DNA from 3 places in the Bacillus sp. JZ39 genome. Region 3 is predicted to be linked to each of the others. Evidence: riboswitches for the same ligand, from Rfam matches in the RefSeq annotation. Region 3 holds a riboswitch; each other region holds the start of a gene.
The links. Region 3 has a riboswitch for S-adenosylmethionine ahead of M1D65_RS09930 (2-hydroxyacid dehydrogenase). Riboswitches for the same ligand answer to the same signal wherever they lie in the genome.
Positions count from the first base shown of each region.

Region 1: linked by a shared signal. The riboswitch ahead of metN (methionine ABC transporter ATP-binding protein MetN) and the one ahead of M1D65_RS09930 (2-hydroxyacid dehydrogenase) in region 3 are both predicted to bind S-adenosylmethionine.
Region 2: linked by a shared signal. The riboswitch ahead of M1D65_RS05935 (bifunctional homocysteine S-methyltransferase/methylenetetrahydrofolate reductase) and the one ahead of M1D65_RS09930 (2-hydroxyacid dehydrogenase) in region 3 are both predicted to bind S-adenosylmethionine.

Region 1 covers NZ_CP096389.1:3,143,229-3,153,675, forward strand. Annotated here, with positions in the region: gene sufS (cysteine desulfurase SufS) at 1-538, opposite strand, end outside; gene sufD (Fe-S cluster assembly protein SufD) at 538-1,851, opposite strand; gene sufC (Fe-S cluster assembly ATPase SufC) at 1,869-2,654, opposite strand; gene M1D65_RS16180 (hypothetical protein) at 2,848-2,985, opposite strand; gene M1D65_RS16185 (carboxymuconolactone decarboxylase family protein) at 3,179-3,556, opposite strand; gene metQ (methionine ABC transporter substrate-binding lipoprotein MetQ) at 3,641-4,465, opposite strand; gene metP (methionine ABC transporter permease MetP) at 4,479-5,147, opposite strand; gene metN (methionine ABC transporter ATP-binding protein MetN) at 5,140-6,165, opposite strand; SAM riboswitch class I at 6,271-6,377, opposite strand; gene M1D65_RS16205 (SCP2 sterol-binding domain-containing protein) at 6,492-6,836, opposite strand; gene M1D65_RS16210 (thioredoxin family protein) at 6,943-7,263, opposite strand; gene M1D65_RS16215 (toprim domain-containing protein) at 7,265-7,627, opposite strand; gene M1D65_RS16220 (YusG family protein) at 7,705-7,941, opposite strand; gene gcvH (glycine cleavage system protein GcvH) at 7,997-8,380, opposite strand; gene M1D65_RS16230 (arsenate reductase family protein) at 8,447-8,803, opposite strand; gene fadE (acyl-CoA dehydrogenase FadE) at 8,914-10,447, opposite strand, start outside.
Region 2 covers NZ_CP096389.1:1,142,240-1,152,686, forward strand. Annotated here, with positions in the region: gene M1D65_RS05895 (phosphoadenylyl-sulfate reductase) at 1-666, opposite strand, end outside; gene M1D65_RS05900 (2-phosphosulfolactate phosphatase) at 853-1,539, shown strand; gene M1D65_RS05905 (phosphosulfolactate synthase) at 1,536-2,294, shown strand; gene M1D65_RS05910 (YitT family protein) at 2,339-2,968, opposite strand; gene M1D65_RS05915 (mandelate racemase/muconate lactonizing enzyme family protein) at 3,064-4,179, opposite strand; gene M1D65_RS05920 (MFS transporter) at 4,188-5,456, opposite strand; gene M1D65_RS05925 (GNAT family N-acetyltransferase) at 5,568-6,416, opposite strand; gene M1D65_RS05930 (GNAT family N-acetyltransferase) at 6,421-6,870, opposite strand; gene M1D65_RS05935 (bifunctional homocysteine S-methyltransferase/methylenetetrahydrofolate reductase) at 6,961-8,799, opposite strand; SAM riboswitch class I at 8,889-9,006, opposite strand; gene M1D65_RS05940 (YajQ family cyclic di-GMP-binding protein) at 9,113-9,604, opposite strand; gene M1D65_RS05945 (CvfB family protein) at 9,703-10,447, shown strand, end outside.
Region 3 covers NZ_CP096389.1:1,992,017-2,002,463, forward strand. Annotated here, with positions in the region: gene M1D65_RS09925 (FGGY-family carbohydrate kinase) at 1-1,370, opposite strand, end outside; gene M1D65_RS09930 (2-hydroxyacid dehydrogenase) at 1,388-2,410, opposite strand; SAM riboswitch class I at 2,507-2,598, opposite strand; gene M1D65_RS09935 (molybdopterin oxidoreductase family protein) at 2,746-4,788, shown strand; gene M1D65_RS09940 (hypothetical protein) at 4,856-5,149, shown strand; gene M1D65_RS09945 (UPF0715 family protein) at 5,521-5,925, opposite strand; partial or broken gene M1D65_RS09950 (hypothetical protein) at 6,015-6,132, opposite strand; gene M1D65_RS09955 (hypothetical protein) at 6,201-6,323, shown strand; gene M1D65_RS09960 (YozQ family protein) at 6,367-6,660, shown strand; gene M1D65_RS09965 (methyl-accepting chemotaxis protein) at 6,776-8,461, opposite strand; gene hpaB (4-hydroxyphenylacetate 3-monooxygenase, oxygenase component) at 8,796-10,247, shown strand; gene exlX (expansin ExlX) at 10,284-10,447, opposite strand, start outside.

The sequences.
Region 1 (10,447 bases), 1.2 Mb from region 3:
GGTTGACCGTGCCGAGGACATTAGATACATGAGACACCGCAACAATTTTTGTGTTGCTTGTGACCGTTTCTCTGACGTCTTCTAAAGAAATCGTTCCGTCTTCCTGCAGCGGAATATATTTTAATGTGGCGCCAGTTGCTTTTACAGCCTGCTGCCACGGAATGATATTCGCATGATGCTCCATGTAGGTGATGACCACTTCATCACCAGGTTCCAGGTTGGCGCGTGCATAGCTTAACGCCACCATATTCAGTGATGTGGTCGTGCCTTTTGTGAAAATAATCTCAGCCATTGACTTCGCGTTAATAAACTTGCGGACTTTTTCACGCGCTCCTTCATAACCATCTGTCGCTCTGGTTCCAAGTGTATGGACGCCCCGGTGAACATTGGAATTGTATTGGTTATAATACTTATCCAGTGTTTCAATGACAGCACGCGGCTTCTGGGAAGTCGCCGCGCTGTCGAGATAAACGAGATCATGTCCGTTCACTTGCTGATGAAGGATCGGGAACTGTTCACGAATATCTGTGATATTCATTACTTCACTTTCCTTTCGATAACAGAAACTAATTGTTTCTTAACGCCTTCAATCGGAAGTTCATTTACTACCGGTGCAAGGAATCCGTAAATGACTAAGCGTTCTGCTTCTTCTTTCGGAATTCCGCGGCTCATCAGGTAGTAAAGCTGAATAGGGTCCACACGGCCGACAGATGCCGCATGTCCTGCAGTTACATCGTCTTCGTCAATTAAAAGAATAGGGTTTGCGTCTCCGCGTGCTTTTTCGCTAAGCATCAGCACGCGTGATTCTTGCTCCGCATTCGCTTTAGAAGCGCCATGTTCGATTTTGCCGATTCCGTTAAAGATAGAAGAAGCGGAATCCTTCATCACACCGTGCTTCAAGATATAGCCTTCAGAAGCTTTACCGAAATGGATGATTTGTGTTGTGAAGTTTTCTGTTTGCTCTCCTCTTCCGACAACAACCGTTTTCGTATCGCCGTATGTGCCGTCACCGTAAAGGTTTGTTGTATTTTCGGAAATCGTGTCGCCGTCGTTCATCAGGCCAAGAGCCCACTCGATTTTGCTGTCGCGTCCGCGCGCAGCACCGCGGCGGTTCACATAAGTTGTCACACCGCTTGACAGATTATCCACCGCACCGTATGTCACGCTGGCATTATCACCTGTGATGACCTCACTGATAATATTGAAGACAGCGTCTTTCGGGTTTACAGTGCTGATGTAGTTTTCTACATATGTTACAGAGCTGTGGTCTTCAGCCACAATCAGCACGTGGTTGAATAGAGCTGTATCATTGCTTTCGTGGACATAAACAGCCTGAACCGGCGTCTCCACCTGAACATTTTTCGGAACATAAAGGAATGCTCCTCCGTTAACAAGAGCCGCGTGAAGTGCAGTTAACTTATGTTCGTCAACTTTCACGCCGTCCTTCATAAAGTATTTCTCCACCAAGTCGCTGTGCTCACGTGCAGCAGTCAGAATATCAGTGAAGATGACGCCTTTGTCTTTCAATTCTTGAGAAAGAGAAAGATATGCCGGCGTCTGGTCACGCTGTACGTATAATGTTTTATCTTCGTTTTCAACGTCGATCAGCGCTTTTACTTCATCAGTCAAATCTTCTAATGAAGAAAGCGGTTCGTTATCCACTGTATGCTTCGTGAAATTCGTGAAGTTCCAGTTTGTGATTTTTGTTTTGTCAGGTTTCGGCATCGGCAGATCCTCAGCTTGTTCAAGAGCCTGTAAGCGCAGGTTCTTCAGCCAGGCAGGTTCTTGGTGCTTTTCGGAAAAGCTTTTGAGATACTCCTGATCTACGGATAGTTTTGTACCTAGTGTCATATTAATCCCCCTAACGCTTACGCTTCTTGGCCAACAGTTTCGTCTTCAATGCCAAGTTCTTGTTTGATCCAGTCATAACCTTCTGCTTCAAGACGCTGAGCAAGCTCTGCACCGCCGGATTTTACAACGCGGCCTTGCATCATAACGTGAACAACATCCGGAGTGATGTAGTTTAACAGGCGCTGATAGTGAGTGATCATCAGGCAGCCGAAGCTTTCGCTGCGCATTTTGTTGATCCCTTTTGATACAACTTTCAAAGCGTCAATATCAAGACCTGAGTCGATTTCATCAAGGATGGCAATTTTCGGTTCAATCATCATTAATTGAAGGATTTCGTTGCGTTTTTTCTCCCCGCCTGAGAAGCCTTCGTTAAGATAGCGCTGAGCCATTTCAGGGTCCATTTCAAGGAACTCCATGTTTTCGTCCATTTTGCGGATGAATTTCATGAGAGAAATTTCATCGCCTTCTTCTCTGCGCGCGTTGATTGCTGAGCGAAGGAAGTCGGCATTTGTCACACCGCTGATTTCACTTGGGTACTGCATCGCAAGGAATAAGCCTGCCTGCGCACGCTCGTCCACTTCCATCTCCAGTACATCTTTGCCGTCAAGCGTGATGCTGCCTTTTGTTACTTCATATTTAGGATGCCCCATAATAGCAGCTGATAATGTGGATTTACCAGTTCCATTCGGGCCCATTACTGCGTGGAATTCTCCACCTTTTATTTCAAGGTTTACACCCTTTAAGATCTCTTTCCCTTCGATTTCAACGTGAAGATCTTTGATCGTTAATGTTGAAGCAGCCATATCTATACCTCCAAAAATATATAATCATTATTCTCATTTTATTCTCATTCTAATTTTATAACAAATGAAAAGTAAATACAACTTTTTATCGTGCCTTGCACATTCCTCAAGTTTAACAAAGATCAGCACTTTATTAAAGCGATTGAAAAAGAAAAAGAGTGGATTCCCACCCTTTTTTAAAAGATTGATTTTCTCAATAAGCTCCCGCAGAAATCCGCTTGCTTTTTTCATAATCAAGCTCTCTCTGCCGCTCTACCTTCATTCTTGTTTCCAGCCGGCGTCCATATTCCTCGTATCCAATTCCGTGTGACAGCTGCATCGCTTTTTCCATTTCTGACGTATAATCGAGGTTCAGTCTGTCCTGGCTGCTGCAAATAATGAATCAATCCCTTCATATATTTGCTTTTTATTGTACCAGTGCTGCGTTGGATGCCGCAAAAACGATTTGGCGTGAAATAGCGGCAGATGAGACGAAAGCATCCTTTCAGAACAAATGAGAATGGTTTTTCGGAATATTCCTTCTCTTAATGCGTGGTGTTTCCGAATTCCTCAATGCACTGTTGAACAACTGTCACGCCTTGGCTGAAAGCTGCGCCGCCTCCAAATGCCGCTGCCACACTGACGGCTTCGAGAATGTTTTCTTCTGTCGCTCCCTGATCGAGACAGCCTTTTGTATGATAGATCATGCAATATTCGTCCTGAGCATTGATGGCAATTCCGAGGGCGATCAGCTGTTTTTCTCTTTCAGTCAGAGAATTCCCGGCAAAGCACTGTTCAGTAAATTCGTTAAATTTCCTTCCCATCAGCGGCATCTTTTGTTCAAATGTACCTAAACCATGTTTATATTGTTTTAACGCGTCCTGCATGCTTCCTCTGTCTTGATTCAAAGAAAATCCCTCCATCTGTTTAACATTCCTTTTTATTATGAACAGCTTTTAGGAAAATACGCGAAAAAAACCCCGGATTTCTCATCCGGGGTTTCAGCCTTATTCAGATACAGGAAGCACAGCTCCGTCGTATTTTTTCTCGATGAAGTCTTTGATCTTTTTAGAGTGAAGAACTTCCATCAGCGCTTTGATTTTTGCAGAATCTTCTTCGCCTTTTCTTACTGCGATGATGTTAGCGTATGGGTTGTTTTTCGTTGATTCTACTTCAATTGCATCTTTTTTAGGATTTAATTTATTTTGGATCGCATAGTTTACATTGATGAAGGCCGCGTCTCCTTCTTTGTTTTCATATGCTTTTGCCGTTAATTCAGGCGCCACTTTTTTGAATTCAAGGTTTTTCGGGTTTTTCTTAATGTCTTTCAGTGTTGCGTCAATTGTTTCTACCTTAGAATCAAGAGTGATTAATCCAGCGTTTTCAAGCATTGCAAGCATACGTCCTTGTTCAGCAACGTTGTTTGTCAGAATGATTGTCGCACCGTCTGGAAGGTCTTTCAGTGATTTGTATGTTTTAGAGTATATACCGAATGGCTCTAAGTGAACAGCGCCGGCATTCACAAGTTTGTAATCTGTGTTTTCTTTCATTTCTTGCTCAAGGTAAGGAATGTGCTGGAAGTAGTTCGCGTCCACTTCTTTATCAGCTAAAGCTTTATTGTACATTTTGTAATCACTAAGCACTTTCACTTTCAGCGTATAGCCTTTTTCTTTCAGCAATGGTTCAGCTTCTTTTAAAATTTCCGCATGCGGTGTTTTTGTTGCCGCAACGACAATTTCTTTCTTGCCGGATTCAGCGCCGTTATTCGAACCGCAGGCAGCCATGACTCCTGCAAATACAAGCAGTAATGCACCCAAAAATAGCTTTTTCAATGTAAATCCTCCCTTATCGTTTGTCTATAATATTTGTTATTAGATCACCGATGATTTGAATAATAAACACGATGATTAAAATAAACACAGTAGCAACGAAGGTAACATCAGCGTTATTAGACTGATATCCTTCTACGTACGCAAGGTTTCCAAGGCCTCCTGAACCAATGGCTCCGGCAATTGCCGTTGAGCCGATCAAAGCGATGGCAGTAACCGTAATGCCAGAAATAAGAGCAGGCATTGATTCCGGAATCAGCACTTTGAAAATAATCGTAGACGTTTTCGCGCCCATTGATTTAGCGGCTTCAATCACACCTTTATCCACCTCACGCAGCGCGATTTCAACAAGGCGCGCGTAAAATGGTGCCGAGCCGATTACCAGCGCCGGCAATGCGGCGTTTGGCCCTAAGATCGTGCCGACTAAAAATTTCGTAAAACCTAATAGTAAAATAATTAAAATAAGGAACGGAATCGATCTGAATATGTTAACAACGGCCGCAATCACAGAGTTGACCGCTTTATTCTGCCAGAGGCTTCCTTTGCTCGTCAGAAAGAGCAGCAAGCCGAGGATGACCCCGATGACAAAAGCAAACAGTAAAGAAATCAGCGTCATATAAAGTGTTTCATATGTCGCGTTCCATAATTCAGTTAAATCAACGTTCGGGAAGTATTTTTCAAACATTCGTGATCACCTCTGCTTTCACCTGTTTGTCATTAATGAATCGGATCACGTTTTGCACTTCTTCCTCGTCCCCGTCAATGTGGATGAACAGTGAACCGTAAGCCCCATCCTTCGTCTGCGAAATTTTCCCTTGCAGAATATTGACGCTGACATTGAAGTTTCTGATCATCTCTGTAATCAGAGGCTGTTCAGCTGACTCACCGACAAATGTGAGCTGAACCATTTTTCCTGATGCTGTATCATCAAGAAGGTGCTGAAGCGTCTCTTTCGTTTCTTCCGGCTCTGTCACCTGCTGAACAAATCGTTTTGTCATTTGTTCCTTTGGATTTTTGAAGACATCGAGAACCTCGCCTTCTTCGACCACCTTGCCGTTTTCCATGACGGCGACTCTGTTGCAGATTTTGCGGATGACATGCATTTCGTGCGTAATCAGCACAATCGTCAAACCGAGTCTTTCATTAATATCGGACAATAGATCCAGAATTGAATCTGTCGTTTGCGGATCTAATGCTGATGTCGCTTCGTCACAAAGAAGAACCTTCGGATTGTTTGCAAGCGCTCTGGCAATTCCCACACGCTGCTTCTGACCGCCGCTCAGCTGGGACGGATATGATTTTTCTTTTCCTTCTAAACCTACCAGTTTAATCAGTTCATTGGCGCGCTTGATCCGCTCGCTCTTTTTCACTCCGGCAATTTCCAAAGGAAACATGATATTATCTCTGACAGTCCGCGACCAAAGCAAATTGAAATGCTGGAAAATCATACTGATCTCATGGCGTGCTTTTCTTAAACCGCGTCCATTTACTTCATTAATCTTGGTTCCCGCCACTTCCACGGTTCCTGAGGTTGGTTTCTCAAGGCCGTTCAGCAGACGGATTAAGGAACTCTTACCAGCTCCGCTATATCCTATAATTCCAAAAATCTCACCTTTTTTAATGGAAAGCGAGACATTTTGGACAGCATTGACATCTCCATGTTTCGACTTGTAAATTTTTGAAACATCCTGAAGATTGATCAAAACAATCACCTGCCTTAACACTATTCTAAGAAATCTTCCGGTTTTTTCTGCAAAAGAAAAGCCTTTCTGCACACTTGAGCAGAAAGGCTTATATAAAATGCCTTTCTCTCATCTTTCAAAGCTGAACGCTTCGTGTGAATTGGCACCATTTCAACAGTGTTGATGGTTGCCGGGCTTCATAGGGCACTTCCCTCCACCTCTCTTGATAAGAGAAATATATAGTCTTTTTCGTCCGGAAATTCTTAATGTAGAATAGCACGGCGAATGATTAAATGTCAATAAAATAAATGATGTCAACTTTTACTATTATAATAATTTATTATTTTTTAATTTTTTAAAATCCTCTGAAAAAATCCATTTGTCAGCCAGAGAATGGCTTCCAGTTTTAACAGGGCCCTGAATGACCCCTTTACTTTGAGGCTTCCGCTCTGAATGAGGTGCTGCAGGGAAATGTCTCCGTGCAATAAATCAATAATTTCCGTTTGGTTTCCGTAAAAGGTCAGGTTGGACGTTTGGGGCGGAGAAACTTTTTTCATTTCTCCCTGTTCGTTTATTGAGACGGTTAAGGCTTCTGCTTCTCCTTGGAAGGTAATGAGCAATGTTGAGGCATTCAAAAGGGGTTTTAAAAACAGATGCTGATACTCATCCTCTAAAACTTCCGCTTTCTCCATATGTACAACCTCCTATTTGTTGGTCATACATACACATTTCTCTCTTTGTCGCAAGAACCCCTTTATAAAACGAACGACAATTTCATTGGATATGCTGAGAAATATGTCATAAATGGGATGCGGAAGATGATTTTTGTTTGATCAGCTCATATAAATAAGAAACGGAATGAAATGCATATCCTCTTTCTACCAACTTTCCGCCTTTAAACAGCAGAAAACAAGGGACGCTTTCAATTTGATACGCTTTTGCGAATGTCGGAGAGTAATTGACATTGTTTTGATAGAAGGCGACATCCGGCAGCATTTCTTTCACCACTGTCAGCATTTTGCTTGCAAGCTGGCAGGTGCCGCAAAACGGAGTATATAAATATAGAAGGTACACATCATCTTCAATGTGATCAAGTTCGTGTTCTTGGAGTTCTTTCATGCTATACACCTCGGGACTTTCTTTCAAGAAAAATAGTATGGACATTCAGATTCGCACGCAGCAATACAGAGGCGACATGGTGCCTGGGCGCAGCCGCTACTTCCTTATAGGCTCTGTCGATATGGAGATGGCAGGCTTCATTAAATTCACGCTTCAGCTGTTTTCTCAATTTCTCACCTGATTCATCAGCATCAACTAATATATAGACGTCTTTATCATAAAGCTCGTCAGCCAATTCCTCGAGCCTCAGCTGGCTGATTGTTCCGTTTGTGCAGATAATGCGCACCGGTTCATTCAGGACGCTTTCGATTTTCTCTTTATCTGATTTCCCCTCGACAATCATAACCTTTTCCAGCTCATCCATCTTCATCTTGTTCACCTGCCGCGTCAAATTTGAAACGTTCAGATTGTAAAAGAAGGCAGTGAAATTCACCGCCAACATTAACACCAGCCGTTTTCGTAGTCACAATCTACATATTTTGCGTCGTCTCCAGAGACCACATCGGCTGTCTTATAAAATTTCTCATTTTCAAAGGAATAACCGGACTTAAGCTCATATTCATTCATGCTTGTCATTTGGCCGATCATCTCGTTATCATGATATAACGAGAGCCGGCCATTTTGAAAGCGGCCTGTCACGTCATTGGTGACATCGAGCTTTTGTTTGTCGAAAGCCATATTGGACACCTCCCATAACGTTAGCGTGTCCAATTGCTTTTACGGCTATCCTGTTTTAGTCTTCTTGTGTCATCTCTTCGTATTGCTCTGCTGTCATCAGTTTTTCAATTTCAGAAGCGTCGGATGGCTCAACGACGATCATCCATGCTTTTTCGTACGGAGATTCGTTGACGAATTCCGGACTGTCATCAAGATCTTCGTTTACTTCCACAACCGTTCCGTTAATCGGTGCATAAAGCTCAGATACCGTTTTAACGGATTCAACACTGCCGAATGGCTCGTCCGCTTTGATTTCAGCGCCCACTTCAGGAAGTTCGACAAACACGATGTCGCCTAGTTCGGACTGGGCAAAATGCGTAATTCCGATTCTGGCTTTTTCTCCTTCAACTTTTACCCACTCGTGTTCTCCTGAGTAACGCAAATCTTTTGGTATGCTCAATTGAATCCCTCCATTTTTTACAGCACTACAATAAGAAGATACCACACTTTTCAAAAAAAATTTACATTAAGCCCAGTTTTCTTCAAATTGGTCTTCTTTAAATCCGACAGTCACTTTTTCGCCGTCTGTTGTAAGCGGGCGTTTGATCAGCATACCATCTGAAGCCAGCAGCTCGAGCTGTTCGTCCTCTGACATGTGATACAGCTTTTCCTTGAGATTGAGTTCGCGGTATTTCATGCCGCTCGTGTTGAAAAACTTCTTGAGATCCAGCCCGCTTTTTTCATAAAGCGCTTTTAATTCTTCTTTGCTTGGCGGCTGCTCAGCAATATGTATTTCGTTTATTTCTTTTCCATGCTCTTCAAGCCACTTCTTTGCTTTGCGGCACGTTCCGCATTTAGGGTACCAGTAAAAAGTTAACGACATCTTCTTCCCCCTCAATAAAATAATCGAGGTTATTTTAACACAGTTTGTTTTAAAAACCTAAAACAGTGCTTCTTAAAAAAGAGCTCCGCGCATGCGGAGCTCTTGGCCAATCAGACAGTATATTTCTCAGCCTCAAAAATGCCTGCCGCCGCCTCGCGTTTTTTCTGAATCACGTTTTTAGGCGTTACGCGTGTCAGCTTGCGCAGAGCGGAAAGCATCATGCGGAGTGAATCTCCTTCTTCCATTGCGATAAGGGATTCCTTCGCATGCGCTTCAATTTCGTTTAAGGCCTCTTGAACGAAAATTTCTGTGTAGAGCACCTTTTGCGCTGCTTTTTCAGCGCCTTGTGCGGCAATGGCCTTTTCCGTTCTGAGCACGGCTGATTCCATTGCGTATACATTGCTGACGATATCCGCTACGTTCACGAGAATTTCTTGCTCACGATCGATCGCTTTTCCGTATTTTTGCGCGGCTAGGCCGGCAGCAAACAACGCAATTTTTTTGGCTTGCTTGACGATATATTTCTCCTGCTCTAAGACGCCGCTTCCAGGCTCTTCAGGCATAAGCAGCATGAGTTCTTCCTGCAGTGACTGTGCTTTTTCAAATAGAGGCAGTTCGCCTTTAAGCGCTTTTTTCAGGAAGGTGCTTGGCACGATTAACCGGTTGATTTCGTTTGTGCCTTCAAAAATCCGATTGATCCTTGAATCCCTATAGGCCCTTTCTACTTCGTACTCCTGCATAAAGCCGTAGCCTCCATGAATCTGCACGCCTTCATCAACGATATAATCAAGCGTTTCAGAGCCGAATACCTTATTCAGAGAGCATTCGATGGCGTATTCCGCAATCGATTTGGCGATTTGCCGGCCGTCCTTGAGATCTTCGGCCGTGAACTGGCTCATATTGTCTTCAAACAGCCCGACGGTTCTGTATACAGAGCTTTCCATCGCATACAGCCTTGAGGCCATTGTCCCGATTTTTTCCTGTGTTAATGAAAAACCAGCAATCGGCGTTTTAAATTGGCGGCGCTGATTTGCGTATGCCGAAGACAGCTCGATGACGCGTTTAGATGCGCCGATTGTGCCAACCGCCAGTTTGTAACGGCCGATGTTTAAAATATTAAAGGCGATGACATGCCCTTTGCCGATTTCTCCGAGCAGGTTTTCCTTTGGCACTTCAGCTTGATCCAGAATGAGAGTTCTTGTCGATGATCCCTTGATTCCCATTTTCTTTTCTTCCGGTCCCGTGGAGACACCCGGGAACTCTTTTTCTACAATAAAGGCTGAAAACTTGTCGCCGTCTACCTTAGCATAAACCACAAATACATCGGCAAAAGCAGAGTTGGTAATCCACTGTTTTTCCCCTGTTAATACATAATGGGTTCCTGCTTCATTCAGCACAGCTGTTGTTTTTGCTCCAAGTGCATCAGACCCAGAGCCAGGCTCAGTCAGAGCATAAGCGGCGATCTTTTCGCCTGAAGCGAGTCCAGGCAAATATTTTTTCTTTTGTTCTTCTGACCCGAAAAAGACGATCGGCAAGGAACCGATACCGACATGCGCGCCATAAGAAAGAGAAAAGCTTCCCGCACGCGAAAATTTCTCAGTGATGAGTGCCGAGCTGATTTTATCTAGGCCGAGTCCTCCGTAT
Region 2 (10,447 bases), 850 kb from region 3:
TCTTCCAGCCCTCTCATCGTTCGGGTCCGGGGAAGGCAATGTACACATTTCACAGCCTATGCTCGGATAATGTTGATCGTGCAGTTTGTTATAAGGCAAATTGTGCAGGCGGATGTACGTCCAAACGTCATCCCATGTCCAGTGGATGAGCGGGCAAATTTTGATGAGCTTAAACTTCTGGTCCAGGTTTACGTATTGAATATGCTTTCTCGTTGGCGACTGCTCCCGGCGCAGTCCTGAAATCCAAGCTGTCATGCCGGACAGGTGCTTATTGAGCGGTTCAATTTTCCGCAATTGGCAGCAGAGGTTCGGGTTATGCTTCCACAGCTCTCCGCCGTACTTCGTCTCCTGTTCTGTTAAGCTCAGCTCGGGTTCGAGCATCTGGATTGCAAATCCCGGATATCGCTCTTTGACGGTCTCGATCAGCTCATATGTTTCCTGAAAATGAAGCCCGGTATCCAAAAAGATGATGTGTGCGTTTTTGTTGACTTTTGATATTAAGTCTAGAAGCACCATTCCTTCTGCGCCAAAGCTGCATGCGTACACAATCTTTTCTCCGTACGTTCGGTAAGCCCACTTCAACACATCGAGCTCATCGATCAATTGATCCGTTATCTGTTTGGACAGCATGTCGTTCCATGTGTCATATGTGATGGTTTCGTTCAACGTTTTCCCCCCGTTTGCATCTGCTTTTTTTATCTATTGATCGAGTTATAGGCAGACTATTCATTTTTTGCATAAAGGTTCAGGGTTTTTACGTGCCGCGCCCGCCTAAAATGAGGTGCGGAACCATTAAGAGCCCGGCTGAATATGCTTTTTAGCAAAATGGTTTTATGTCCAAGGAGAGGTAGTATGCCGATTGCCATTTATCAGGGGCATCATCATTCGCTTGCCCCGGCGGACATTAACATCGTCATTGATGTCATCAGAGCTTTTACGGTCGCCCATTATGCGTTTATCGGCGGGGCGAAAGAGATTTTGTTGGTCCGGACAGCTGATGAAGCCTTTGCGCTGAAAGACACCTATCCGGATTATGTTTTGACGGGAGAGGAAAAGGGGGTCGGTATCAGCGGATTTGATTTAGATAATTCTCCAAAACGCATGGCTGGGCAGGATATGGCGGATAAGCGCCTAATCCAGAAAACAACAAACGGCGTCACAGCAGCATTGGGGGCGCTGAACGCAAAGCATCTGTTCGTAACTGGATTTTCCAATGCCAAAACAACGGCAGAGCATGTGAAAAAGCTCGCCGCAAACGATTGTGTCGTGAACATTGTGGCTTCCCACCCATCAGGTGATGACGATATGGCGTGTGCGGAGTATATCAAAGGCATCATTGAAGGGACAAATGCGGTAACGGCTGAGGAGGCGATTCAAAGAATAAAACGCTCTTCTGTTGCGGAGAAGTTTTTTGACAGCCGCCAGCCATTGTTTGATTCGGAAGACATCGTTTACTGTACAAAAGAACTGACGGGCGATTTTGTGATGAAAGTGAAACAAGGTGGAGAAGTTCCAACGATAGAGAGGGTCATAATATGAATGATTTTTCACTAGAATTGCCAGTGAGAACAAATAAGCCGAGAGAAACCGGGCAGTCCATTTTAATTGATAACGGCTATCCCTTGCAATTTTTTAAAGATGTCATAGCCGGAGCGTCCGACTATATTGATTTTGTGAAATTCGGCTGGGGCACATCATTACTTACGAAAGATCTTGAAGAAAAAATCAGCACACTGAAAGAACATGACATTACATTTTTCTTTGGCGGCACACTGTTCGAAAAGTACGTAAGCCAGAAAAAAGTGAATGAATTTCATCGGTATTGCACCTATTTCGGCTGTGAATATATTGAGATTTCAAACGGTACGCTCCCGATGACAAATAAAGAGAAAGCGGCTTTCATTGCCGATTTTTCTGATGAATTTCTTGTGCTCAGTGAGGTGGGCAGCAAGGATGCGGAATTAGCAAGCCGGCAAAGCTCTGAGGAATGGCTTGAATATATCGTTGAGGATATGGAAGCGGGCGCAGAAAAAGTGATTACAGAAGCCAGAGAAAGCGGAACGGGAGGGATCTGTTCCAGCAGCGGCGATGTCAGATTTCAAATTGTTGACGACATCATTTCCTCGGATATTGATATCAACAGGCTGATTTTTGAAGCGCCTAACAAAACGCTTCAGCAAGGGTTTATTCAAAAAATCGGGCCGAATGTGAATCTGGCCAATATTCCATTTCATGATGCCATCGCGTTGGAAACGCTGCGTTTAGGGCTAAGATCCGATACCTTTTTTCTGTAAAATAGCGGCTGCGGGGCTCTCGTCGTGAAGAGAGCCTCTGCCTATTATTTTTTATGGCGGTACATAGGCGTGAGATAGGGAAGTGAGGTCAGACGGATGTTGTAGATGAAGTCGATGACTCTTGTCGATATCACTTGGCATATGAGGGCTTGAATGACGATGCCCCAGTCAATAATAGACGCGGTGACCATAAAAATGATGCAATTCATGATGAGCAGGATCGTTCCGGGATTCCCGCCGCGGTAGATAGAAATCATCAGAGCAAGTGCTCCGAACCCTCCGTTTGAAATTTTATATTTGTATAAAAGTCCGATGCCGAGTCCCAATAACACTGCGCCGCTTGCCAGATCAAGCCACAGATTAGATGTGATATCCGGAAAAACCGCATCAAAGATCAATACCGAGACAGAGGTGACGGTGATAGAAGCGAGGGTGCCGGTGAATGTTCTCATCTCCAGCCATTTTAAAGCGGTAAAAAGCATTGATACATTCACAGCCCACACTGAAAATCCGTGGGGGATTTGAAACAGATAATGCAATAGCACCGCAATACCTGCTGCACCGCCTGTTGGAATATCATGCGGAAATAAAAACAAGGACATGCCGAGTCCCTGTAGTACGCCGCCTACGACAATCATAAACGTAAGTTTTGCTTTCATCAGCAGTTCAGCCATTAAGTCATTTGCTCCTTTATGAAAAGACTTGTCCGCTGTTTTCATTTTATGAGGCTGTCCATTATTTATGTCTCAAAATAAAGAAATGGCCCAGCTTAATATGCTGAGCCATCCCACTTGTAGCGATTGACGATCTCCATATTGATCTCTGTTCCAATGCCTTTTCCTTTCGGGATGTGGACCATTCCTTTTGAAGGCTGCAGGCTGACGAGATCGGTAAAAGGATTCTCCATGACGTCCCACTCGATCGGTTCAATGTGATCGTTCTTCATTTTAGACCATGGGGGCAGACAGGCTTGTGCAAATAAAGCATAGAGCCGTGAGAGCGATCCGTCATATGCATGGGCGGATGCTCTGACGCCGAAATAACGCGCGAGCTGGAGGCAGTCCCGAAACTCATCAATTCCGTTGACATGCATGACATCGGGCTGAATGATATCCAAACAGCGCTGTGAAAGGAGAGGCACATATTGCGCCGGGCCTTTCATGTTTTCTCCGCCGGCAACAGGAACAGACAAACGGCTTCGAAGCATAGCGTAATCCTGCGGCTGATCAAAGGGCAAAGGCTCCTCAAGCCAGCCAATGTTCGTCCATTCGGAGAAATAACGCTCCCATTTAAAAGCCGCAGCGGCATCGTAGCTTTGGTTTGCGTCCAGAATCATCGTAATGGAGCTGCCTGCTGTATGCTGCAGCGCATTGATGTGCCGGACATCCTCCTTGAATGAAGTCCCGCCAATTTTGACTTTGATTTGCTCAAACCCTTTTTTCAACTGGGCTTCAACATTGGAGACTGAGCGGCTGATCCATTGCGGGGAGTCTGAGTACGATTGAAAAGACGCGTACACAGGAATCTCCTCTCTGTATCGTCCGCCCCATAATTCGCAAACCGAACAATCCGCAGCTTTGGCTGCAATCTCTGTCAGCGCCATGCTTACAGCGGAGGCCGCCCGCTGGTGCCATTTTTGAATCGTGCGCACTAATGACAGGCGGCTGCCGGCCTGTTTTCCTAATAGAAATGGGATGATCCGCTTCGTAAAACCGACATGGAGAGCAGGGAGCCAATCAACGCATTCTCCCCAGCCGTCTATCCCGCTTTCGGTGATAATCCTGATGAGATAACAAGTCCGATATCGTTTAAACCCATTGGCATCTCCGTATGGCTTTTCTAATCGGTGAAATAGCGGAAAGGTTTCAATCCGTACAATTTTCAAACTGGGTGCTACCTTTCCTCAGCGGGCTGGAGCCGATTGCCAGCCATTTTAGGGTCTTCTTTTGCTTTTGTTTCTTCATTGTTTTGCTTCACATGGATGAGCATCATCACAAGAATCCCGACAACGAGAGTCAATCCCGCGATGCTTAAAAACATGCCGGGTCTGGACCATTGCATCAGGCGGCCGAAAATCGGAGGACCGATCGCTACCCCTAAGAAACGTACAGAGCCGTACAGCGAGGTGACAAATCCCCGTCTTTCTTTGCCGACAGCCCCGGTAATAAAACTGTTCACACAAGGAAGGACAAGACCTGAGCCTATACTGCTCAGTACAAGAACACTGATAAAAAGGACAAGATTTTCAATGAATGACAGTGCCGCGTAGGATACGGTCATGAACGCCAATCCAAGTACGATCAGCTTTTTCATTAACGATTGCTTTTGCCCGATTTTGCTTCCTGTTGTATAGGACGTCACACACATAACCAAAAGCGGGATCGCTAAAATCAAGCCTTTCTTCACGCCGTCGGTGTCGTATGTTTTTTCAAGAACATCTGAGAGATAAAACAGGATGCCGAATAAAGTAAACAAACAGGTCGCACCTGCTAAATAAGCGGTAAACAGCCATCTGCCTTCATGTTTAAAGACACTTAACAGCCCTTTTGCATATTTTCCGATTGGTGGCGGTTCTTTTTCCTTTTTCTTTTCTTTAATAAAAATCCAAGTCAGTACGATCGAAATGATACAAAACACAGGAAAGGCAAAAAACGCGCCATACCAGACAAGCAGGGCGATCAGCGAGCCAATGATCGGCGATAGCACTTTCCCCATGCCGTTTGAAGCTTCAACAAGGCCGAGCACCTTGCTCTCCTGGGCGCCTTTAAACAGATCTCCCGTCAGTGCCATGGCAATTGGGCCGGTTCCGGCTGCCCCGATTCCCTGTAACGCTCGTCCTGCCATGACCCAAGGGTAGGCATTGTCAAAAAAACCTGCCGCAAACCCGGCTAACAAACCGCCGGCACCATACAAAATTAAGCAGGGAATAATGATGACTTTCCTTGAGAATCGGTCTGCGAGATAACCGACAATCGGAATCGCAAAAGCTGCAATCAAGGAAAATACTGTGATCACGAGACTGACTTGAAATTGTGATAAATGAAGTTCAGATTTCATTTTTGGCAAAATCGGAATAAGCATCGAGTTTCCTAGGGTTAATATTAAAGGGATTGAACCGATTGCTACAACCGTCATTCCGTTATTTTGTTTTGATGATTCCATCTCAGAGCACACTCCTTTTCTTCTGCTTAGAATGTCCCTGATGGCTTCGTTTATTCAGCGATCAGACAGCAAAAAACCGAACAGAAGATACCTGTTCGGGAAAAAAGAGGGTTAACCGAGAGCCTGTGAAATCAAAGCATATAAGTGTCCATTTTGAATAGGCGCTTTTTTCTGATAAAACAAAAGCGGAGGTTCATCATCTTTACGAAATCCCATTTCTATCAGGCTGTCATGCAGAGACGTGTGTTCACTCGGTATATCGATTCGCATCGGCCCTTGTTTGCCGGCCGCCAGCCTGTTAATTATTTGTGCTGCAACATCTGATGATGGAGCGATGATAGGGCCGAATTTCAAATTGGCCGGTGTCTGTACAGAAAGTCCGTAGCCAATTAGCTGTCCGTCATGATTTCTGGCGATGATACATTCGCATGAAGCAGAAATAAGCTGCTGCAAAAGATTTGATCGATCTCCGCCAAAGGCTTCCAGATCCGCCGCGGTTAAGTCGTGAAAGTCTTGTTCTCTAAAGGATGTCAGTTCAGCATCAAGCTTTTTTGTATAAGGTTGAAAACTGTGACAGCTGTACTTTCGCACTGAACCTGCCGTATGAAAACCTGCTTTTTCATAAAGCGGCAAACCTTCTTTTGTGGCGCAAAGCCTGATGGCGGTGTTTTCACCCGCTTGGGGGATACAGGCGTTTACCATACGCCGGCCGAGACCGAGCCGTTGATATTCTTTGTCCACGATCACGAGGCCGATAGAAGCAAGCCGGCCAAACAAAAACAAGCCGATGCAGGAAATAATATCACCGCTGACATTTTGATAGCCGAAAAAGCGTCCTTGCTGGACAAGCAGTGCCAGCTCTTGTTCGCCGTAATCCGGCCACCCGGCTTGCCTGCAAAGCCGTAATAAGCCGGAAACATGTTCTTCATGAAGCTCAATCAGCTCATCCACTAAATCCATAAGATCACCTGCTTGTTCCTAGTGTTTTGTACATGACAATATGAGTGCCTATGCCGGGAATCTCAAACGGTTCGCCGAGTACTTCCCACCCAAGCTTTGAATAGTAGCCTTTCACATGGCTTCTGGCATTGCACCAGACTGCCTGAACGCCGTTCTTTGCCAGTTTCTCTTCCGCGTGTTTGATCAGCGTGCTCCCGCCTTTTTGATCGCGATATCCTTCAAGCGTTGCCATGCCTCTCAGCCGATATGCTGGGGATTCTGTTATTAATGGCTGATTTTGCGGGGAAAAAGAAGCGATGCTGATCAGCTTTCCTTCAAAAAACGCGCCGAGATGAAAGGAGCCTTTTGCATGATCCTCTTCATATTTGCATTGTTCAATGGATTGATGGGGACGCAGAATGCGGTGCCGGATTTCATATGTATCTTCCGCGGAAATGGTTTTGACTTCGAGCATAATGTTCCTCCTCATGACTGTTTTTCTATATCGTAACACGAATCCCGTTGAAAAAGACCGCCCGATTGGATCAGACAGTCTTTTAAGGGATTAATGCAAAAAGATATTTTGGCGCTGCTCATCTTTTTGCTGAATATAGGAAGTGAGCTCGGCGGTTAAGTCAGATCTGAGGAAAGGCGTTATCAAGTAGATGCCGTTAAACAGCTCGCATGCCGTATCCAGCAGGGAGCGTGCAATTGCAAGGCCTTCCGCCTTTTGCTTTTCTTTATCTTCACCGGCATGGGCCATTTTTTCGCGAATCGTATCAGACAGCTTAATGCCGGGAATTTCATTATGGATGAATTCGGCATTCCGGCTGCTTGTCAGCGGCATGATGCCGATATAGATCGGCGTCTTCAGATGTTTTGTTTCGTTATGGATATCGACAAGCTGCTGCTCGGAATAGACAGGCTGAGAAACAAAATAATCTGCGCCGCAATCTATTTTTTTCTCAAGCCGTTTTACCGCTTTATCCAGATGGCGGACGTTAGGATTAAATGCGGCGGCAACTGAGAAATTCGTTTTCTTGCCGAGCGGTTTTCCAGACAGAGACAGACCTTCATTGAATTGTTTGATCAGCCTGATTAAATCAAAAGATGTTAAATCATATACAGACGTCGCACCAGGAAAATCCCCGATTTTAGAAGGGTCACCTGTAATCGCAAGCACGTCATTCAGCCCTAACGTATCAAGGCCCATTAAATGTGACTGTAAGCCGATAATGTTACGGTCACGGCACGTAATATGGACAAGGGAACGCATATCGAGCTGTTGCTTGATGAGAGCGCCGCAGGCAACATTGCTGATCCGCGGGGTCGCCAGAGAATTGTCAGCGAGTGTCAGGGCATCGATTCCCGCTTCTTTTAATTCGGCAGCAGCGGACAGAAATTTGTCAAAGCTCAGTTTTTTCGGCGGATCCAGCTCTACGATAATAGAGCGTTTTTTCGCTGCGATCTCATCCAGGCCGGGCTCGGTTCGCTCGTGATGAACAGAAATGAATTCTTTGGCCCGGGTTTTGACTTCTTTTTCCGTAATCGGAGCCAGCCCGCCAACTGCTTCCGCCATCGCCCTAATGTGATTCGGCGTTGTGCCGCAGCAGCCGCCGATAATCCGCGCGCCTTGCTTACGGAATTCTGACGCGCTGTTTTGAAAATACGTGTCGTCTGTTTCATAGACGAGCCGTCCCTCTTCAAGCGAAGGGAGACTGCTGTTCGGATAAACGGATAAGAATACGTCATCAAAAATCGGCACTTCGCTGAGCGCTTCAATCATGTGATAAGGGCCGAGGCGGCAGTTAATGCCGACGATATCAGCTCCGAGATCCGCAATCGAGCGCAATGCGTCAGAAAGCGGCGTTCCGTCCTGCAATACGCCTTGCTCGTGCATGGAGACATTGAGCATAATCGGAAGATCAGTCTCTTTGCGCGCGATTTTCAGCACTTCACGGGCTTCTTCCAAATCATAATATGTTTCTAACAGCAAGCCATCCGGCTCTTCATGCAGCAGCAGATACAACTGCTCGCGGAAGCTGCGCTTAATTTCGTCAAGACTGTACGCGTTTTTATTAAATGTCCGTATGCCGCCCATCGTTCCAAGCACGTATGCATCGCCTGCTGAAGCCCGCGCAATCTTTACGGCCTCCTGATTCATTTTTTTGATGTCATCCTCAAGACCGTGTCTGGATAATTTAATATAGTTGGCCCCGTACGTATTCGTTTGAATAATGTTGGCTCCCGCTTCAACATACGCTTTATGTATGCGCTGAATTTCCTCCGGCTTTGAAATATTGAGCTCCTCAAAACACCTGTCAATGCCATAGGAGTAGAGGAGTGTCCCCATGGCGCCGTCACCGATTAACACCTGTCTTTGCAAATCTTCTAAAAGTCCCATTGTCTGCCTCCTTTATTCACGTCAGCAAGGAAAAAAGAGAAATAAAAAAAGTCCTCTTAAGAAGAAGACTTTGTCAGTGATTTTGTCTCTTCTTATCTTCCAAGCTGTTCGAGCTTGCTGGATTTAGCACCTTGGTCATGGCTGATCGCCATTACACCGGTTGCTGAAGCTTCGTCGGGCCAGTCCCTCTGCTTCTCTTGATAAGAACGGATATGAAATTTTCGTGTCAGGAAGTGCCAAAAGATACCTGGCGTTTTTCCCTTTCTCCAAATTTACCGAAAATAAAGACAATAATCAATAGGAATCAGAAAATTTATCTGAAATTTATAAATTGAACGTCAATTGGCAGGTCTGCTCCCCGCACAGCTGAGATAATCTGCTGCAGGTCATCTTTGTTTTTTCCGGTGACACGCACTTGATCATCCTGCACCTGAGACTTTACTTTCAGTCCGGAGTTTTTGATGATCGTATTGATTTTTTTTGCGTTGTCCTTGTCAATGCCTTGAACAAGCTTTGCACGCTGGCGTACCGTTCCGCCTGACGCGTTTTCAACCTTGCCGTACTCAATGTTTTTTGTCGGTACGTTTCGTTTAATCAATTTGCTGACGAGCACATCTTTCAGCTGGCTTAATTTGAAGTCGTCATCAGAAACGAGGACCAGCTCCTCTTTATCTAAAGAAATGTCGCTTTTGCTGCCTTTAAAGTCATATCGGGTACTGATTTCCTTCAGTGCGATTTGGATTGCGTTTTGCACTTCAGGCAATTCTACCTTGGATACAATATCAAATGAGCTTTCTTTTGCCATATGAAAACCTCCATAACATTTAACTTATGTGTTGATTATAGTAGAATAAAGAGAAACTTCCAATAGAACAAAGAATCAATTTGTGATGATTGGAAAAAATGTTAACAAAATCCGCAGAGAATAAGCGGAACAGGAAGGACGATAGCATGAGACCAGGGCAGCAATTAACCTTGAGTATAGATCACCAAACCGACTTCGGTTACTTTTTAACCGATGGGGAAGATACGGTTCTCTTACATAACAGTGAAATGACTGAGGATATCGAGGACAGAGACGAAGTAGAAGTCTTTATATACGTAGACCAGCAGGAAAGGCTTGCGGCCACGATGAAAATTCCGGTCATCAGCGCGGATGAATATGGCTGGGTTGAAGTGGTGGATAAAGTGGAAGATATGGGCGTTTTCGTTGATGTCGGTTTATCGAAGGACGCACTAGTCGCAACTGAGCATTTGCCGCCGTACGAAGATGTCTGGCCGCAAAAAGGGGACAAACTTTACTGTATGCTGAAGGTGACGAACCGGGGGCGCATGTTTGCGAAACCAGCGCCGGAAGATATCATCAGCGAACTGTTTACCGACGCTTCAGAAGATCTGATGAATAAAGAGCTGACAGGTACGGTGTACAGGCTGATCGCATCGGGTTCATTCGTGATCACGGATGACGGTATCCGCTGTTTTATTCACCCGTCAGAAAGAAAAGAGGAGCCAAGACTCGGTTCAAGAGTCACAGGCCGGGTGATTCAAGTGAAAGAAGACGGTTCAGTCAACTTGTCGCTGCTTCCAAGAAAACAGGATGCAATGTCAGTTGATGCTGAGTGCATTCTAACGTATATGAGAACGAGAA
Region 3 (10,447 bases):
TCGATCACCCGGACATTTGCTGACATCTCCTCCGTTAATTGAAAGGTTTCATTGCAAATGACTGCAGCTCCAACAACAGATGCCTGATGATATCCCTCTTGGACATAGACCTTTTTTTGAAGAAGATCCGCGATATATTGAGTGAGCGCTTTGCTTTGGAATCCCCCTCCGCACACCCAAACATAGTCACGTTCAAACGGAGTAACCTCTGTTAAAATGTCAAAGTTCCATTTAATTGAAAATGCGATCTCTTCTAGCGCTGCACGTACAAAATGTGCCCTCTTTAAATGTGCTGACAGCGGGGCATCAAAAAGAAAACCGCCTCTCGTTAACGCATTCTTTTCAGCCGATAAATAAGAGCCGAGAGCCGCTACACATGCATGGTCTTCTTTTGCAAGTGCAGAAATCTCCTCCTCCATTACTTCGTACGTTTCATTCGGATAAAAAATCTGTTTTAATTTTTGATAATTCAAGCCGGTAATTCCCGGATTCGTTTCCACAAGCCAATGCCCTTGATCCGTATGACAGTTCAGCCAGGCTTTATGTTTTGTGTCGCCATGATCCGCAGTAATTTTGGTTATTGGCGTTGTTGTCCCTGATACAATGACAATGTCCTCAAGTCCAGCTCCGGTGCTTTTGACAGCTAGCTGTGTATCCCCGCCCCCTGCTATAACCTTAGCATTTATTGAAAGGCCTAATTCGGATGCATATTCATTTGCTATCGTTCCAATTGCTGTTCCCGCTCTTACAAGAGGCGGAAGGATAGATGGAGAAAAGCCGAATATGTCGCACATCTCTTCTGACCAAGTGTTTTGCTTCACATCAAACAGCAGGGTTTCTGTTGCCTGTGATGGTTCATATGTTAATATTCCGCTCAGTTGGTACGTCACCCAATCACTGATGCTAGTAAAGCTTGCAGTCTTTTCCCATAAAGAGGGCTGGCGCTGTTTTAATCCATAAAGCTTGAGCGCGGAAAAAAGTGCGGTTGGCAGGCGGCCTGTGCGGCTGTATATCTCTTCCCGATCGGGAATGCTCGCCTCCCACTCTCGACCGCGGTTATCGATGTTCGGCAGCCCAAGAAAAGAATCGCCGTTTTGATCGATCAGAACAATCCCCTGTCTTTGACTCGTCGATGTCAAACCAATGATGTCAATATCACACGAACGGGATAGCACACGTTTTGCCAAATTCATCACCTGCTTCCACAGCACCTGAGGAGAAAAATAACGGCTGTCCGGGTAAAGCGTCTCTGTGGAATACACGATGTCCTCCCGTTCAACTGTTAGAACACTGCCAGTTACACTCACGACCGCTACCCTCGCATTGCCTGTGCCAATATCAAAAACGAGATAGCCTTTTTGTTTTTTCATTCTGTTAGCCTCCTTTCTTATACCCCTGTTTTCAGTTCGTCCTTGTTATACATTGTCGGAATATTAAGAGTTTTTTCACCCTTCCACTTTTTGAGGGCTTTATTCAGTATCGTCACGTGATGATCCTCCACTTCAAATGTTGCTCCAGCGAGATGCGGTGTTGCCAGAACATTAGGCAATGAAATCAATTCATAATCTGATTCCTCTGGAGGTTCATGATAAAAAACGTCTAATATCGCACCTCTGATTTTGTGTTCTTTTAATACAGATAAAAGATCTTCACGGTTTACAACAACTGCTCTTGAAGTATTGACGAAAATCGCACTCTGTTTCATCAGATCAAAATACTTCCGATCAATAAATCCAAGTGTTTCCTCAGTACGAGGCAGATGGACAGAAACGATATCACTGTCTGAAAACACCGTTTTAAGAGATACTTTTTCATACAGCGGATGATCGTCTTGAATGAATGGATCGTAATAATTTATTTTACAGTCAAACGCAGTCAGCAGTTTTGCAATCCTTTGGCCAACCGCCCCGAACCCAATCATGCCAACCGTTTTTCCTGTTAATTCATTTCCTTTAAATTTGACATAAGCCTGCAGGTAATCACTGTTCCACTTTCCATCCTTCAGCCATTGATTCGAGGCGCTGGTATGGCGCAGAAAGGAAATCACATTTCCAATAAACATTTCAGCAACGGCTTGTGCATTCCGCCCTGGTGTATAAAAAACAGGTATGCCTCTTTTTGAGGCAGCTGCCACATCCACATTGGAGGGCATTCCCCTGCAAACACCGACAAATGAAAGTTCGGGAACAGAAGCAAATACGCTGTCTGTTACCTGATCAAGTTCAGTAATCAAGCCTGTCGCATTTGTTGCTTTTAGCAGCTGAATGAGTTCATCCTCCCGATATGCCCGGCCTTGTTCCTTCCAAGATTGATAAGCAACTGAGTCAAACAAGTTTTCTAGCTCTTTTCGTCCTTCTTCGTTGTACGGTGCTGTAACCAAAACCGTCATGGTGCAAAACATCCTTTTCATCGTATTTTTTCATAAAAAAAATCTCTTTCCGCAGATGGAAAGAGATTCATATATAGGCGCGCTCTGTTACAGGCAGACGCCGGTATAAACCTTGCTTTCCTATCTTTCAAGCTGACGCTTGCTGGAATTGGCACAATAATGTTGCCGAGGTTTCATAGGGCCAGTCCCTCCACCTCTCTGGATAGAAAATGTTGAGTATGTAATTTTCAGAATGAAGAATACGTTTATCATAAAGAAGTCTCAGATTGATGTCAATCTCTTTTTTCAGAATTGACGTTATCATCCGAAATGTTATAATTCTTACAAAATATCTAACTAGAGAGAGGAACTGGGCCATGAAATCTTTTGCCACACAACAAAACGGCATTTTCAAATCCGTTTGCTCGCTGGACTGCCCGGATCAGTGCGGATTGTTAATACATAAAAAAGACGGGAAAATCGTAAAAATGCAAGGAGACCCTGATCATCCTGTCACAGCCGGAAACATATGCAACAAAGTCCGGAATATGACGGAGCGCATCTATGATGAAAAGCGGCTGACTACACCGCTCAAACGAACAGGTGCGAAAGGCCAAGCGATATTTGAACCGATTTCTTGGGAAGAGGCAATCGATACGATCACCTCCCGCTGGAAACAGCTGATTGATGCAGAGGGAGCTGAAAGCATACTTCCTTACAGCTTTTACGGAAATATGGGGAAATTGACAGCTGAAGGAATGGACCGCCGCTTTTTTTACCGCATGGGGTCAAGCCAGCTTGAACGGACGATTTGCAGCAAAGCGGGATCTGAAGGCTATAAATATACAATGGGCATAAGCGCGGGAATCGACCCTGAGGAAACCATTCATACAAAACTATTTATTTTTTGGGGAATAAATGCGGTCAGCACAAACATGCACCAAATTACGATCGCCCAAAAAGCGCGAAAACAAGGTGCCAAAATTGTCGTGATCGATGTGCATAAAAATCAAACAGGACGTCTTGCAGATTGGTTTATCCCAATAAAACCGGGAACCGACAGTGCACTTGCTCTTGGCATCATGCACATTTTATTTAAAGAAAACCTTCATGATGAAGCATTTCTGTCCGAGTACACGGTTGGCTATGAAGAGCTCTGTGAACACGTGAAACAATATGATCCTGAAAAGGTATCGACGATCACCGGTGTCAGTACCGAAGATATTTACCGACTGGCAAAAATGTACGGGGAAACCTCCCCTTCTTTTATCAGAATCGGAAACGGACCCCAGCATCACGATAACGGCGGGATGATTGTAAGGACGATTGCCTGTCTTCCGGCGATCACCGGCCAATGGCTGCACACAGGGGGCGGCGCAATTAAGCATAACAGCGGAATTTTAGAATATAACACAAATGCCTTGCAGCGGCCCGACTTATTGAAAGGGCGCACCCCGAGGTCGTTTAATATGAATCAGCTTGGCAGGGTGCTTTTGGAAACAGACCCGCCGATTCGCTCTCTATTTATTTACGGAACGAACCCTGCCGTCGTCGCGCCCGAAGCAAACAAAGTCAGACAGGGCTTGCTGCGGGAAGACTTGTTTACTGTGGTTCATGATTTGTTTTTAACGGAAACGGCTGCATATGCGGACATTGTACTGCCTGCAACATCCGCTTTTGAAAATACTGATTTTTACACCTCCTACTGGCACCATTACATTCAGCTTCAGCAGCCGGTGATTGAGAGATATGGGGAAAGCAAGTCTAACACTGAGGTTTTCCGATTACTGGCTGAAGCCATGGGATTCACAGACCAGGAGCTTAAAGATTCAGATGAAGAATTAATCCGCCAGGCGCTTGACCATCCAGATAATCCACATTTGGCAGAGATTGATTACGATGCACTTGCTAAGCATTCATTTATGAAAGCGAAACGCGAAAAGCGACTGTTTCCGGGCGAACTTCCAACGCCAAGCGGAAAAATAGAATTATATTCAGAACAAATGAAACAAGACGGCTTCCCTGCTTTACCGACATATACACCTCTTGTAACCGATAATGAACATCCGTTTATGTATGTTCCGGGGCCAAACCATAATTTCTTAAACTCAACATTTTCCAATAATGAAAAACACATCAAGCTTGAAAAGACGCCAAAGCTCTTTATCAACACAAAAGATGCTGAAGAACACGGAATCGTTGATGGGGCACCTGTACGAATTTGGAACAGCCGGGGAGAATGCCAGCTGACCGCTGCAGTTGGAGAACAAGTGCTGCCAGGTGTCGTTGTCAGCCAAGGATTATGGGCGGATGAACAAGGAAAAAAACAGCTTGTAAACGCGCTAACCCCAGACCGATTGTCCGATATGGGCGGCGGCGCCACCTTTTTTTCAGGACGCGTGCAGATTGAAAAGGTTTGAAAAAATAATGAAACCCCTAGTATGCCAAGCCCGTATAACATAACATCGACATAATGGAGGCATACACATGGACGTTTTTTTAGGAATTGGTATTGCTTTGGCTGGATATTTTATCGGTGAAGGCTTAAAGCAGAGGAACCAAACCAAAGGTAATGAACAAAATGATATCTTGCTAATAAAAGAACGGGATATTTACTTTTACATCGGACTTTTTTTAGGAATAACAACGACTGAAGCAAAACAGTTAGCTGGAGACATGGCAGACCTGCCCTACATCGAAATAAACGGAAAAAAATATGTCCAGAAACATATGTTAAAAGATTGGACATTCACATTAGTTGAAAAACATCAGGGTGAATAAAACAAATCTGAGGAGAGCGAGATTCATTGTCACGCTCTCCTCTGTTTAGCTGTATGGATTGACCGCCACCAAAACTTTGTTCCATAAGCGCTGATAAAACGATAAACCACCATCTATGTTCTTTCCTCAAACAACTCAAGATGCCCGTTCCACAACAATAGTTTTTATATTCCGATGACGTGATGATCTTGATGAACGTATGTATCGTAAAACACTTAGAAAACCTATTCGGTTCGAATGTGTGCTCTCATTATGCCCCCATACTGCGCCTTTATCCGCGGAGGATTTTTTTAAAAAAATATGAAACCTAAAGCTTTTAGATCCTGAATTTTTATTGAACCTCCATATTTCTCCGATTGGTAAAAATCAGCCTATACACCGGAAGCTGTACGTTTATAAAGGATCAGAGAATCCCATAACCAGTAAATTACTGCAGCCGCAATACTTAACATATAATAAAAGTACGATTGCAATGTCCATGCTATTGACGCAGGTTCATTGATAACAAAAAACAGGAAAGCTGCGATAAAAGCAACCACACTGTAAATCAAGAGGTACATGACATTGAATGTTCTCGCTTTTTTCTGCAACTTCATTTGGAGCGGAACAGCAAAAAGGCCATACACCACAAAACCGTATAATAAAGCAATTGCTGCCGTAAACAATGCAATTATCATATCGCCATACATAACGAAAGAATAAAACCCTAAAAACAAACCAAATGTAAGGCTGGATAGCCCTAATGTCATTAAATAATATGATGCGATTTTTTTCATTTTTTCACCCCCCCTTGTTTGATTTATTCACAGTGCTGTTAGTATAAATTCACAACCTTTGTATTTCTTTTATCGAGATGTCTTCCCCAACGTGCTATACGCAATGCGCTAATAAAAGGTTTCAAAAATGACGTTCTTTTATTAGATAATACGCTGGCATGAAAACGCATCTCCTGATTGGCGAAAGCGCGAATGAAAAAAGTGAATGAATACCTGATCAACAGACAAAATAAGAAGAGTTGATATTCAACACTTTTCGTAAAGGAGTGAAACCAATGAGTAAAAAGGGAATTCAAAATTCAAGTATTGAACAAATGAGAAATGACCATGAGACTGAAACAGCTTTTAAAGCAGATGATCCTAAAAAACATGGTTCTGATCCTAAAAGAACGAAATAAGTTCTTACCCCCACTAAAATATCAATAATCTGGAGGAAGTAAAGTGACTCAAAAAAACGGTGCAGACAGACCTGATGATTATAAAAGATTTTCTTCATTAGACAAGGAATATGATTTTCAGCAATCTATAAGCAGCAATACTGAGACAGAAAGTGTAAACACTGAAACACAAACTCATAACAAAGAAAACAAAAATGACACAACAGATGTAGCCGGGAAATACTTTGAGCCCTCAGATTATAAAGGAAGCACGCAATTGGAAAAAGGATTGGCTGAAACTCATGAACAGGTGAGCGATGACTATTTTGAAGGAACGATCGATCAAAATTTGGACTAGCCATACAAACGGAGCTAACTTAAAAGAAGTCAGTTAGCTCCGTTTGTAGAAACAACCACAGTAAAAGTAGCCAACCCCCACCGAATAAGATGGGGGTTGCACGTAAGTAGCCTGTTTAATATTTAAAACGATTAATGACGGTTTGAAGCTCTTCTGCCAACTGAGATAGAGATTCTGCGGCATAGGAGATTTCCTCCATTGAATGTAGCTGTTCCTCTGATGATTTTGCAACCGCTTCTGTATTTGCTGACGTTTCTTTTGTACCAGCAGCCAATGTATGAACTGTGTGCTGAATCACTTCAACGCCTGAAGTAAGCTGTTGAGTTGCTGCTGCAACTTCTTGTATTTGAGAAGTGACCTGTTCCACCAGGTTCAGTATTTCATTGAAATTTCCTGTTGTCTCTTGAGAAAGAACAATACCTGAGCTCACATTTTCTTGAACAACTTTAATATTATTTACCGTTTCTATCGATTCGTTTTGGATGGTCGCTACCACCGATTGGATGTGGTTTGCTGATTTATTTGTTTCATCCGCTAATTTCCGAACTTCTTCAGCCACCACGGCAAATCCTTTTCCTTGCTCTCCGGCTCTGGCCGCCTCGATCGCTGCGTTTAGGGCCAGCAAATTGGTCTGCTCTGAAATCGTCGTGATAAGCGAGGAAATATCACTGATTTCTGCTGTGCTCGCTACCAATGCCTGTAATCCATTGCCGGCTGAATCTACAGATTTATCAATGAATTTCATCTGATCTAACATCTTGTTGACGGACTTAGAGCCTATTTCAGCCTTGTCTCTCATCGAAGAAGAGAGATCCGCTATGTTCCCTGTATTTGAAGCAACAGATGATATACTGTCTAATAATTCAGTAATGGATTCCGCACTCTTTTCTGTCATTGAGCTTTGTTTCACATTGCTTTCGGCAGCCATCTGCATGGCTCGGGAAATATGTTCAGATGTTGATTTTGATTCTTCTGCGCTTGCCGATAATTCTTCGGAGGAAGCGGCGACTTGTTCAGATGAACTGCTGATTTGCTTCACAATTTGAGATAATGAATGAGTAAAAGAATTAAAAGATTTGGCAAGCTGGCCAAATTCATCTTTATTTTTCACTATGACTTTTTTGGTTAAATCAGCCTCGCCATGAGCAATTTCCTCTAGCTGCTTATTTATGCTTCTTAGTGGCACCATAATGGACTTTAACAGCATTATGCTTAGAACAATGCCTAACATTACTGATATCCCTGTGACAATGATAATGAGCGATTGACTCATTTTCCCATTGCCCCGTATTTCATCCTTTAGATCCTCTACCTCTTGATCCAGGCGATCAGACAGCTTATTGACAGCCGGATCTACGACTTCTTTTCTTAATGTTCTTTCTTCTCCAAAATGGATGGTTTCTGCTTTTTTAGGATTTGAAGAGTAGGCTGTTACTACCTGCTGATTCAAAGCTCTATACTGAGTAAAACTTGTCTTAATGTCTTCAATATTGGATTGATACTTCTCTTCATCAATCAAGTCATTAACCCGGTCAAGGCTCTTTAAGACATCGTCTGCTTTTTCCTTCATACCCTCGTCGTATTCTTTGTCTCCGGTAATCAAGAAGCCTCTTTCATCATTTGATAACCCGGTCAATTCATATTGGATGTGTTTTATCTCTTTTTGGAATTCCATTTTGTCTTTAAGTTCTTCATTCTTTTTCACAGTAGAAGAAATCATAAATACTGAGGAGCCTCCAATTCCAATAATTGAAACAACTAATATTGATATAATCCCCAGCAATTTTGTTTTCACTTTCATGTGTCGTTTTCCCTTTCCGCACAATGTAATGGCTGAAATAAAATATGTTCAAGCGCGTTTGAATCCAATTCGCTTACGCTCATGTCCATAATATCGACACGTGTTATCAAGTTTTATAGTGCTATTTTCATATGAATAAGCAAATTCTTTACGGCTCTAAATCTTCAGAAAGGCTTCACGAAAAATTGACTGTCTTTTGTCGTATAAGTCACTCTTATTCTCATTTTCTATTAGGCATACAAAAAAGGCTTTTCCCACCTCAAATTGGCTGAACCGGCTGTTTTCTCGAAAATATAATACAATACGCAGCATAATATGAAGGAGCGAAACTTAAATGGGGATCATCAATGGTAAAGAATTCATTGACCGATTGAATAAACTAGAAAACGAAATATGGTATGATGGCGAAAAAATAAAGGGTAACATTTCTGAGCATCCTGCATTTAAAGGAATAATCAAAACAAAAAGCTCACTTTATGAATTGCAAACAAAGGATGAGTTAATACATGAAATGACTTATTGCCTTCCTGGAGATCATAATCGAATCGGCCTTTCCTATCTCCAGCCTAAAACCAAAAATGATTTGAAAAAAAGAAGGACCATGATTGAACATTGGGCTAGACATACTCACGGAATGATGGGGAGAAGTCCGGATTACATGAATACGGTTATGATGAGCTTTGCTTCGTCAGCGGAGCTTCTAAAAGATAAAGAGAATTGCTTTCCTGAACATATACTAGATATGTATGAACAAGCTGCTAAGCATGACCTTTCTTTTACCCATACATTCATTACTCCGCAAGTGAACCGGTCACAGTCCTATTTTGGGCTAAGTGAAAAACCGATATCTGCTAAAGTCATTGATAGAACCGAAAAAGGTTTAATGATTCATGGCGCACGACTGCTTGCAACACAAGGCGGATTGACCGATGAAATCTTGGTTTTTTCAGCGCCTAAATTTTTCTTTGAAACAGATGAAGCTTATGCTTTTTCAATCCCTTCTAATACAAAAGGCGTAAAATTCATCACAAGAGAATCATTTGTATTAAGCGACTCTTCCTTTAATCATCCCTTAAGCTCAAGGTATGAAGAAATGGATTCAATTGTGGTTTTTGATCATGTGTTAGTGCCGTGGAATCGTGTGTTTTTTTACGATAATGTGGAAGCAGCTAAAGATTTTATGACAAAAAGCTCTTTTCATGCCTTTACCTTTCACCAGGTTGTCATTAGGCAAATGATAAAAATTGAATTTCTATTAGGTGTTGCACAGCTTCTTGTCGACACCATTAATGTTTCCGAATATCAGCACATCCAAGAAAAGCTCTCAGAAATCATTGTGGGATTGGAAACAATCAAAGCCCTCATTGACAAATCGGAAAATGATGCTCAGTTAGATGAATTCGGCTATATGCGCCCCTGTTTAATTCCTCTTCAAGTCATCAGTACGATCATTCCTAAGCTATATCCTCGATTTACTGAAATCATACAATTAATTGGAGCTAGCGGAATGGTGACACTGCCTACCGAAAATGCATTTGACTCAGAGATACGGGAAGATCTTGACCAATATCTTCAAGCAACCAATACAAATGCTGAAAAACGTGTGAAAATTTTCCGTTTGGCATGGGATTTAACAATGAGTTCATTCGGAACTAGACAAACTCACTACGAAAGATATTTTTTCGGAGATCCTATTCGGATTTCAAGCAGGCTGTATACCAGTTATCCAAAGCAGGAGCAGTTGAACATGATTAAAACATTTTTACATGCAGATGCAGAACAATGAAAAAACAGCGGGAAAAGATCCGCTGTTTCGTATTTTTTATTCAGGAAACTGAACATGGCCCGGTACTGTATAGGCTTTGGACGTTCCGCTTTCAGGCAGCTTTGGAATGGTGTCTTTCACAACTTTTCCGCGGATGTCAGTCATTCTGACTTTGAGAGAGCCTGTCCCTAAATTCGTACTCACAAAATGGTTATAGTCCA